2 regions of the Streptomyces sp. NPDC018263 genome follow, and region 1 is predicted to be linked to the other one. Evidence: riboswitches for the same ligand, from Rfam matches in the RefSeq annotation. Region 1 holds a riboswitch; the other holds the start of a gene.
What was found. Region 1 has a riboswitch for cyclic di-AMP ahead of ACZ3HQ_RS17725 (transglycosylase family protein). Riboswitches for the same ligand answer to the same signal wherever they lie in the genome.
Positions count from the first base shown of each region.

Region 1 (4,844 bases):
CTGGTTGTACTTGGCGACGCGCTCGGAGCGGGCCGGGGCACCGGTCTTGATCTGGCCGCAGTTGGTGGCGACGGCCAGGTCGGCGATGGTGACGTCCTCGGTCTCGCCGGAGCGGTGGGACATCATGCACTTGTAGCCGTTGCGCTGGGCCATCTCGACGGCGTCCAGGGTCTCGGTCAGCGAGCCGATCTGGTTGACCTTGACCAGCAGGGCGTTGGCGACGCCCTCCTCGATGCCGCGGGCGAGGCGCTCGGGGTTGGTGACGAACAGGTCGTCGCCGACGATCTGCACCTTGTCGCCGATGCGGTCGGTGAGGACCTTCCAGCCCGCCCAGTCGTCCTCGAACAGCGGGTCCTCGATGGAGACCAGCGGGTAGGCCGCCACCAGCTCCTCGTAGTACTCCGTCATCTCGGCGGCGGAGCGCTCCTTGCCCTCGAAGAGGTACTTGCCGTCCTTGTAGAACTCGGACGCGGCGACGTCGAGCGCGAGGGCGATCTGCTCGCCGGGGGTGTAGCCGGCCTCCTTGATGGCCTCCAGGATGAGGTCGAGGGCCTCACGGTTGGAGCCGAGGTTCGGCGCGAAGCCGCCCTCGTCGCCGAGACCGGTGGCGAGGCCCTTGTTCTTCAGGACCTTCTTGAGAGTGTGGTAGACCTCGGCGCCCCAGCGGACGGCCTCGGAGAAGGACTCCGCGCCGATCGGGGCGATCATGAACTCCTGGATGTCCACGTTGGAGTCGGCGTGCGAGCCGCCGTTCAGGATGTTCATCATCGGCACCGGGAGCAGGTGCGCGTTGGGGCCGCCCAGGTAGCGGAAGAGCGGCAGGTCGCTGGCCTCGGAGGCGGCGTGGGCGACGGCGAGGGAGACGCCGAGGATGGCGTTGGCGCCGAGCGAGCCCTTGTTGTCGGTGGCGTCCAGGTCGAACATGGCCTGGTCGATCAGGCGCTGCTCGGTGGCGTCGTAGCCGACCAGCTCCGGGCCGATCTGCTCGATGACGGCGAGGACGGCCTTCTCGACACCCTTGCCCTGGTAGCGGTTCGGGTCACCGTCACGCAGCTCGATGGCCTCGAAGGCACCGGTGGAGGCGCCGGACGGGACGGCGGCACGACCCGTGCTGCCGTCGTCGAGGCCGACCTCGACCTCGACCGTGGGGTTGCCTCGGGAGTCCAGGATTTCCCGAGCTACGACGACGTCGATGGACGGCACGAGCATCTCCTTCATGGATGTGACGCGATGGGTGCGGGGCGTGCGCGGGTGGCACGCCTTGCGTCTAGAGCCTAACCGTCCCAGGGGCGTCGGCCGTCGACCGACCGCCTCGTGGACGGGGTGGGACAGGGAGACCGTACCCATTGTTCCCGCCCGGAACAAAGGGTTCTGGGCAAAGGCTGCGGGCGGGGAGGCGGGCCGGTCGGGGAACGCGCACCGCCCCGGCGCGCGGGGGGAACGCGCACCGGGGCGGGGGGTCCGTCAGGGGACCGGAAGCTCGGAGGCCGGACGGTTCGGGGGCCGGGCCGCCGAGCGGGTCGCGGTTACTTCAGGTGGAGCATCTGGCCGGGGAAGATGAAGTCGGCCTTCTCGACGATGTCCTTGTTCAGGTCGAACAGCTTCTTCCAGCCGCCCTGGACCTTGTGCTTGGCGGCGATGGAGCTGAGCGTGTCGCCCTTGACGACCTTGTACTCGCCGTCGCCCTTCTTGACCTTGCCGCCGGTCGGCGTGGTGACGGTCTTGCTCGCGTCCGGACGCTCGGTGGAGCGGGAGGCGGCCTGGTCGTCGGCGGTGCGCTCGGAGGTGTCGGCCGCGGCCTTGTCCTCCGACGTGGTGTCCGTGGAGGGAGCCGGGCTCGCCGGAGCGGCGGAACCGCTGTACGGCGTGCTGGACAGACCCGTGCCGCAGACCGGCCAGGCGCCCTTGCCCTGGGCGGAGAGCACCTTCTCGGCGACGGTGATCTGCTGCTCCTTGCTCGCCTTGTCGGCGGTGGAGGCGTACTGCGTGCCGCCGTACGCGGCCCAGGTGGAGGCGGAGAACTGGAGCCCGCCGTAGTAACCGTTGCCGGTGTTGATGGACCAGTTGCCGCCCGACTCGCACTGGGCGACGGCGTCCCACTCGGAACCGGTGGCGGCGGAGGCGCTGCCCGACGCCATCACCGGGCCCGCGACGGCCGCGCCGGCGACACCGGCGAGCGCGAGGACACGGACGGTCTTGGACGGGCGACGGTGCTTGCCCTTGCTGGAGAACAGCATGGATCGATCCCCTCACCGACGCCTGCGAGGTGAGCTGTCGGGTTCGGGCCGGTTGAGTTGCCCGGCCACCCCTCCCCGGTACTTCCGGAAGGCGTGGCTCCACCCCAAGCCCGTCCCGGTGTCAGTCACCGGTTCGGGCACCTACCTTGGGTCCCCCGCTCCTGCCTACGGCGCTTGACGCGACGGTTGTCCCCGACGGCCGCTGGCAGGATTCGGCGTTGCGGCCACGGGTGCTCGTGGTGACGAGCGGTCCCGACCGTAGACATGCCGCGCGGCGAAATTCAAAGACGATCAGGTCTTCTGAGAGTCATCCCACACTTTCGCCAAATAGGACATATAAGAATATAGCGGGGCGTCAAATGCCGCTGTGCGCCGTCTGTTCGCCCTATTCGCCCGGCACTTCGAGGGTCTGACCCGGGTCGACATGGTTCGGGTTCGCGCCGATGGCCTGCTTGTTCGCGGAGTACAGGGCCTCCCAGCCGCCGTCCACGTCCAGAGAGTCGGCGATGGACCCGAGCGTGTCACCGGCGCGGACGGTGTAGGTGCCCGGAGAGGCGGTGGCGTGGCGGCCCGTGCCGGCCGTGTGCTGACCCTCCGTCACGCTCTCGTCGGCGTTGCCGCCCCGGTGACGGCCGCCGCCGAGGTCGCCGGTGTCGACGAGGCTCCAGGAGCCGCCGTCCTCCCAGGACTCGTCGTCCTCCGCCGCGGGGGCACTGGAGGGCGAACCGCCGTCCTTGTAGCCGGGGTCGGCGGCCGGGGGCGCGGACGCGTCGGAGCGGGAGGCGCCGGCGTCCTTCCCGGCGTCGACGGAGGCGTCCTTCTCGCCGGCGCTCGGGGACGGCTTGCCGGTCTCCTTGGCGGAGGAGTCGGACAAGTCGGACGGCGGGGAGGAATTGCCCAGTCCGGACGAGTCGGAACCATCGGACGAAGCACCCGCGTCGGGAGCCTCGCTCGACTTGCCGGCGTCCTTGTCCGAGCCGCCCTGGCCGGCGGAGGGGGACTCGCTCACGCCCGTGTCGACGTCCACCGAGCCGGAGTTCGAGGTGAGTCCGGCGAGCAGGGCGCAGGTGGCCCAGTGGGTGGTGCCCTGGTCGGCCAGGATCTTCTCGGCCACCGAGATCTGCTGCGAACGGCTGGCCTGGTCGGCGCTGGCCGCGTACTGCGTGCCGCCGTACTTGTCCCAGTCGTCCTGGGATATCTGGAGGCCGCCGTAGTAACCGTTGCCGGTGTCGGCGCTCCAGGAGCCACCGCTCTCGCACTCGGCGACCTTGTCCCAGGTGGTGCCGTCGGCCGCGTTGGCGCTCGCCGCCCCGAGGAGCGGGATCGCGATGGCGGACGTGGTCACGCCCGCCGCGACGAGGAGCGCCGGAGCCTGGCGGGGGCGACGGTGCCTACCGTTCCCGGAGAGCATGCGGTTGCCTTTCGTGCGACAGCGTTTCGGCGTGGCAAGTGGTGCTCGGCGCCACACTGATGGGTGAACGTAGCGTCAGACGAACACTTGTCACAAGTTCATGCCGCAGAGATCACGTGAAGATCACATAGTTGAACGCCCGTCATGTGCGCCTTCACGACGGGGACCGACCGGTGTGAACTCCACCGGCAGTGTCCGCAGTCCACGCATGATCAGCCCGCCGCGCCAGCGGAGTTCGGCCGGATCGGCCGCCAGGGCGAGGTCCGGCAGCCGGGTGAGCAGGGTGGCCAGCGCGGTCTGGCCCTCCAGCCGGGCGAGCGGGGCGCCCACGCAGTAGTGGATGCCGTGTCCGTACCCCAGGTGCTGGTTGTCGCGGCGGCCGAGGTCCAGCAGGTCCGGGTCGGCGAACCGCTCCGGGTCGCGGTCCGCCGCGGCGAGGACCACCAGCACCGGGTCCCCGGCCGCGATGTCCTGGCCGCCGATGGTGAGCGGCTCGGTGGCATAACGCCAGGTCGCCAGCTCCACCGGCCCGTCGTAGCGCAGCAGTTCCTCCACCCCGGTCTGGAGCAGGCCGGTCTCCCCCGCCGCCAGCGAGAGCTCCAGCCTGCGGCGCTCCTCGGGGTGGGTGAGCAGCGCGTAGGTGCCGTTGCCGATGAGGTTGACGGTGGTCTCGAAGCCGGCGAACAGGAGGATGAAGGCCATGGCGGCGGCCTCGTTCTCGGTGAGGTGCTCGCCGTGGTCGGAGGCCCGGATGAGCGCCGAGATGAGGTCCTCGCCGGGCGCGGGCTCGGCGGGGAGTGCCTGGCGCTTGCGGTGGATGAGGTCCGCGAGATAGCCCCGCATCTTCTTCACCGAACGCGCCACCCCGCCCCTGGGCCCGCCGCCGTGCCGGATCATCATGCCCGCCCAGTCCCGGAAGTCGTCCTGGTCCTCGCGCGGGACGCCGAGCAGGTCGCAGATGGCGTAGATGGGGAGCGGGAAGGCGAACTCGTGGATGAGGTCGGCCGAGCCCTTCTCGGCGAACCGGTCGATGAGGTCGTCCGTCAGCTCCTGCACCCGGCCCGCGAACTCGGCGACCCGGCGCGGGGTGAACGCCTTGCTGACCAGCCGGCGCAGCCGGGTGTGGTCCGGCGGGTCGATGTTCAGCAGGTGGGTCATCAGGTCGGCCTTGCGCTCACCGGGGATACCGGTCTTGC
Region 1 is NZ_JBVHFA010000005.1:464,471-469,314, reverse strand. Features, by position in the region: gene eno (phosphopyruvate hydratase) at 1-1,203, opposite strand, end outside; gene ACZ3HQ_RS17725 (transglycosylase family protein) at 1,527-2,237, opposite strand; cyclic di-AMP (ydaO/yuaA leader) riboswitch at 2,242-2,420, opposite strand; gene ACZ3HQ_RS17720 (transglycosylase family protein) at 2,623-3,648, opposite strand; gene ACZ3HQ_RS17715 (cytochrome P450 family protein) at 3,772-4,844, opposite strand, start outside.

Region 2 (4,844 bases), on a different contig from region 1:
CCGTAGCCGACCGGGTCGTAAAGCCCCAGGCCGTACGGCCCGGTCACCGTTAAGGTCGATGCCGTGGCCATCCGTTCTCAGCCGTACCCGCCCCACACCGACGGCCCCCGGCCCGCCTGGTGGCGGCGGGAGTGGGTGCGGCACGGGGCGCTGGCCGGACTGCTGGCGCTGTCCGGGCTGGTGATCCTGGCGCTGGTGCGACGGCAGACCGGTACGGAGGGGTTCCTCGTCGGACTGGGGCTCGCCGTGGTGCCCGTCCCCTGGCTGATAGCCGCGTTCCGCTGGCTGGACCGGGTACGGCCCGGCCCCTGGCGGAACCTGCTGTTCGCGTTCGCCTGGGGGGCCTGCGCGGCGGCGCTGATCGCGATCGTCGCCAACAGCTTCGCCACCCACTGGATCGCCACCGCGACCGCGGACCCGTCCGGCGCGGACACGCTCGGCGCGACGGTGATCGCGCCGGTGGTGGAGGAGTCCGCGAAGGCCGCCGCCGTCCTGCTGGTGTTCGTCTTCCGCAGACGGGACTTCACCGGGCCGGTCGGGGGCGCGGCGATAGCCGGGGTGACCGCGACGGGGTTCGCGTTCACCGAGAACATCCTCTACCTGGGCAATGCCTTCGGCACCGACCAGTCCATCGGCACCTCGGGCATCGTCTCGGTGACCGCCGCGACCTTCTTCGTACGCGGGGTGATGTCGCCGTTCGCGCATCCCCTGTTCACGGTGTTCACCGGCATCGGCTTCGGCCTGGCGGCTCTGCCGCGCAGTCGCCGGCTCCGATGGCTCTTCCCCCTGGGCGGCCTCCTGCTCGCCATGAGCATGCACGCCCTGTGGAACGGCTCGGCCGCCTTCGGCCAGTTCGGCTTCCTCGTCGTCTACGGCGGCTTCATGGCCCCCGCGTTCGGCCTGCTCGCCTGGCTCCTGATCCGCTCCCGGCAGCGCGAACTCCGCGTCGCCCGCGAGGAACTCCCCGTCTACGTCTACGCCGGATGGCTCGCCCCCGCCGAACCCTTCGCCCTCGGCTCCCTACGCGCCCGCCGCCTGGCCCGCGACCACGCCCGCCGCTTCCTCGGCGGCCGCCCGGCCGCCCGCGCGGTGGTCGACTACGAAACCACCGCCACGGAACTCGCCCTCCTCCGCCACCGCGCCCGCGCGGGCCGTGTGGGCCCGGACTTCTCCACCCGAGAGCACGAACTCCTGACCACCCTGTGGCGACACCGAGCGTCCTCCCGCCCCGCGCTGGAGTACGCGGCCCACGTGACGGCCCCACCCCCGTCCCCCGTCACCTACTGGCAGCGCTACGGCCATCCGGCACCCCCATACGCGGGCTACAACCCGTACCGCACGTAGGGGGTTGGGGATGTTGATGCTTCAGGCGAACCCCGCCATGGGCGAGCAAACGGACGAGGCGCCCTCGATCGACCTCCACCGCCCCCACCCGAGGGGCGCGGGGAACTGCGCGACCAGCCACGACGGACCCGCAGCCGGACCACACACCTCCCCCACCCCTGAGCCACGCGCAGCCACCCTCAGGCAGACGCCTCCGTCAGAAGATCAAGCTCCCCCTGCGTCAGCGACAACTCAGCCACCGCCACCAACGCCGGAAGCTGATCCACCGTCCGCGCAGAAGCAATAGGCGCGGCAACCGTCGGCTGAGCAGCCAGCCACGCCAGCGCCACCGTAGCCACAGCGGTGCCCCGAGCCGAGGCGACCTCGTCCAGCGCGGCCAGCACCCGCTGACCCCGCTCCGAATCGAGGTGCTTCGCCACAGACCCGGCCCGCGCACTCTCCACCTTCACCCCCGCCCGGTACTTCCCGGTCAGGAACCCGGACGCCAGCGCGAAGTACGGCACGGCCGAAAGCCCCTCACGAGCGGCGACATCCTGCAGCGGCCCCTCGTACGTGTCACGGGACACAAGGTTGTAGTGCGGCTGAAGCGCGACATACCGAGCCAGCCCCGCCCGCTCGGAGAACTCCAGCGACTCCTTCAGCCGCTCGGCACTGATGTTGGACGCGCCGATGTACCGCACCTTCCCCGCCCGCACCAGCTCGTCCAGCGCCCCGATGATCTCCTCGACGGGCACATCGGGCTGATCGAAGTGGGTGTAGTAGAGATCGATGTGATCGGTACCGAGACGCCGCAGGGACGCGTCGGCCGCGGCCTTGATGTTGGCCGCGCCCAGCCCCTTGTACTCGGGATGCTGGCTGACCTTGGTGGCGATGACGACCTGATCGCGAACCCCCCGAGCCCGCACCCACTCCCCGATGAGCGTCTCGGACTCACCGCCCTGGTTGCCCTCGACCCAGGCCGAGTAGGAATCCGCGGTGTCGATGAAGTTGCCGCCCGCGGAGCGGTACGCGTCGAGGACGGCGAAGGACGTGTCCCGGTCGGCGGTCCAGCCGAAGACGTTGCCGCCGAGGGCGAGCGGGAAGACCTCGAGGGAGGAGGAGCCGAGCTTGCGCAGAGAAGCAGTCATGTCTTCTCAACGATCACTCGGACCCCGTCCATTCCGCTTCCGGGGCAAGGACCCGGTCAAGCCCGGCGGGGACCCCTCAGGGGGTGAGCCCCTTGCCCCGCAGCCAGGCGCCGGGGTCGATGCCGGTGGGCTGGCCGCCGGGGTGGACCTCCAGGTGCAGGTGCGGCCCGGTGACGTTGCCGGTGGCGCCGACCCGGCCGATGACCTCGCCGGTGGACACCTTCTGCCCCGCGCTGACGCTGATCGAGGACTGGTGGCAGAACCACAGCTCGGTGCCGTCGTCGAGGGTGAGGATCGTGCGGTAGCCGTACGCCCCGGCCCAGCCGGCCTCGGTGATCGTGCCGCTGTGGATCGCCTTGATCAGCGTGCCGGTGGGCGCCGCGAAGTCGAGCCCCGTGTGGTACCCGGAGGACCACATCGAGCCGGCCTGCCCGAAGGCCGAGGTGATCGTGTACGAGGAGGTCGGCAGCGTGTACTGCTTGGCCAGCGCGGCGAGCCGGTCGGCCTCGGCCTTCCTCTCGGCGTCGGCCTCGGCCTTCTCCTTGGCCGCCGCGGCCTTCTCGGAGGCTTCCTTCGCGGCCTTGGCGGCGGCGTCGGCGGCCTGCTGGTCGGCCTTGGCGACGGCCGCCGCGGTGGCCCGGCTGTCGGCCTTGGTCTGCTGCCGCTCGGCCTGGGCCATGATCCGGCTGCGCAGCGCCTCGCCCGCGTCGGCGGTGGAGTCGTCGCTCGCGGCGGTGGCCGTGGCGGTGGCGACCCCGGCGAGGGAGGCGGCGGGCGCCTCCGCGTGGTGCCCGTCGATCAGGGAGTCCACGGAGGGCAGGTCGGGCAGCGCGATGGACACGGGCGGCTTGCCGGTGTTGGCGCTCGCCATGCCACCCGCGCCGACGGCGGCGATGACACCGACGCCGAGGACGGTGGAGCTGCGGGCGAGTCCGCCGCCGCGCTGCTTGGCCACGCGGTGCCGGCCGCGTACGGCGGGTAGAGACTCCTCGGTGGGGTTCCATTCCTCCCACGCGCCGTCCTCGGCACGAGGGGCGCCGTAGGCAAAGGGCTCACTCGCGTCCGGCGCGAACGGGGCTTGTGGGGCAGGCCGGTTGGACGCCACGCGGGCGCACTCCTTTCCCTCCTCCGCCTACCGGGTTAGCTGACGGGTTCGGAGCAGGAAGGTCTCCTACGCGCGTAAACCCGGCGTGCTCCGAGAGTGGTGCACGGCGGATCGGGACGCGATTCACCCCAGAGTGGTGGGTCCCCGGTTCCCTTGCGGGATTCGGCGTGTGCGCACGGCGCCGTCTCTGCTGACGGCTGTAACGACCGCGCTGCGTTATCGAACGTTAATAGACACGCGCACTGGATTCCAAGCCCGTCCAGCTTGATCGTTTGACGATCCGACGGGGTGCTTATCGGTCAGGAACGGTACGAAGAGGGCGAGTTGACCGCGCTTCAGGAGTCACAGGAGTTTTGCTGGTGACTCAAAAACACCAGCCGCCCCCGGAGCAACTCGGGGCCGGAAAACACTCAGGGCCGGAATCCGTTTACTGGATTCCGGCCCTGAGTCTTCAGTAGCGGGGACAGGATTTGAACCTGCGACCTCTGGGTTATGAGCCCAGCGAGCTACCGAGCTGCTCCACCCCGCGTCGTTGTGTCTCAAGCATACGTCATCCGCGGGACGCGGCGCACACACCCCGCCGTGACGTGGGCCTCAGTGCGGAAGGTGAGCGTTCGGCTCCTGTGCGAGAGCGGCGCACTCGGGCACCGTCACCACCTGAACGCCCCCCGCGGCGAGCACCCCCGAGCCGTCGGCCGCGGTGACGAAGGTGTCCGGCTCGCGCCAGGCGGTGACCACCCGGCGTACCCCCGCCGCGAGGATCAGCCCGGCGCACGGCACGGGCCGGGAGGCGCGGTGGGCGCAGGGCTCCAGGCTGCTGTAGACGGTGGCGCCGGGCAGCCGCGGGTCGGCCGGGTCCAGCTTGGCGAGCGCGGCCTCCTCGGCGTGGACCACCGGATCGCCGCCCTCGCGGGAGTGGCCGCGCGCCAGCTCGGTGCCGTCCGCCGCGACGACGACCGCGCCGACGCTGAAGGCCGTGTCCGAGGGCGGGCAGAGCGCGGCCAGCTCGCAGGCGGTGCGCAGCCAGTGCCGGTCGGCGGCGGTGTCCAGCGGGCCGGTGCCGGGGGCGGTGGGCTCGTACCGCATCAGGACGACGTCCTCGATCCGGCGGGTGTCGGTCAGCCGCAGCCGGCCGCCCTGGTAGGCGCCGGGGCCGAAGAGGTGGGGGGCGGCCGGGTCGCCGACGAAGAGCGGGGCGAGGACGAGCTGGAGTTCGTCGGCGAGGCCCTGCTGGAGGAGCTGGGTGTGCACGGTGCCGCCGCCCTCCA
Region 2 is NZ_JBVHFA010000003.1:678,057-682,900, reverse strand. Features, by position in the region: gene trmB (tRNA (guanosine(46)-N7)-methyltransferase TrmB) at 1-6, shown strand, start outside; gene ACZ3HQ_RS12405 (PrsW family intramembrane metalloprotease) at 64-1,344, shown strand; gene ACZ3HQ_RS12400 (aldo/keto reductase) at 1,524-2,471, opposite strand; gene ACZ3HQ_RS12395 (M23 family metallopeptidase) at 2,548-3,576, opposite strand; cyclic di-AMP (ydaO/yuaA leader) riboswitch at 3,586-3,754, opposite strand; tRNA gene ACZ3HQ_RS12390 (tRNA-Met) at 4,032-4,105, opposite strand; gene ACZ3HQ_RS12385 (dihydrofolate reductase family protein) at 4,171-4,844, opposite strand, start outside.
Region 2: linked by a shared signal. The riboswitch ahead of ACZ3HQ_RS12395 (M23 family metallopeptidase) and the one ahead of ACZ3HQ_RS17725 (transglycosylase family protein) in region 1 are both predicted to bind cyclic di-AMP.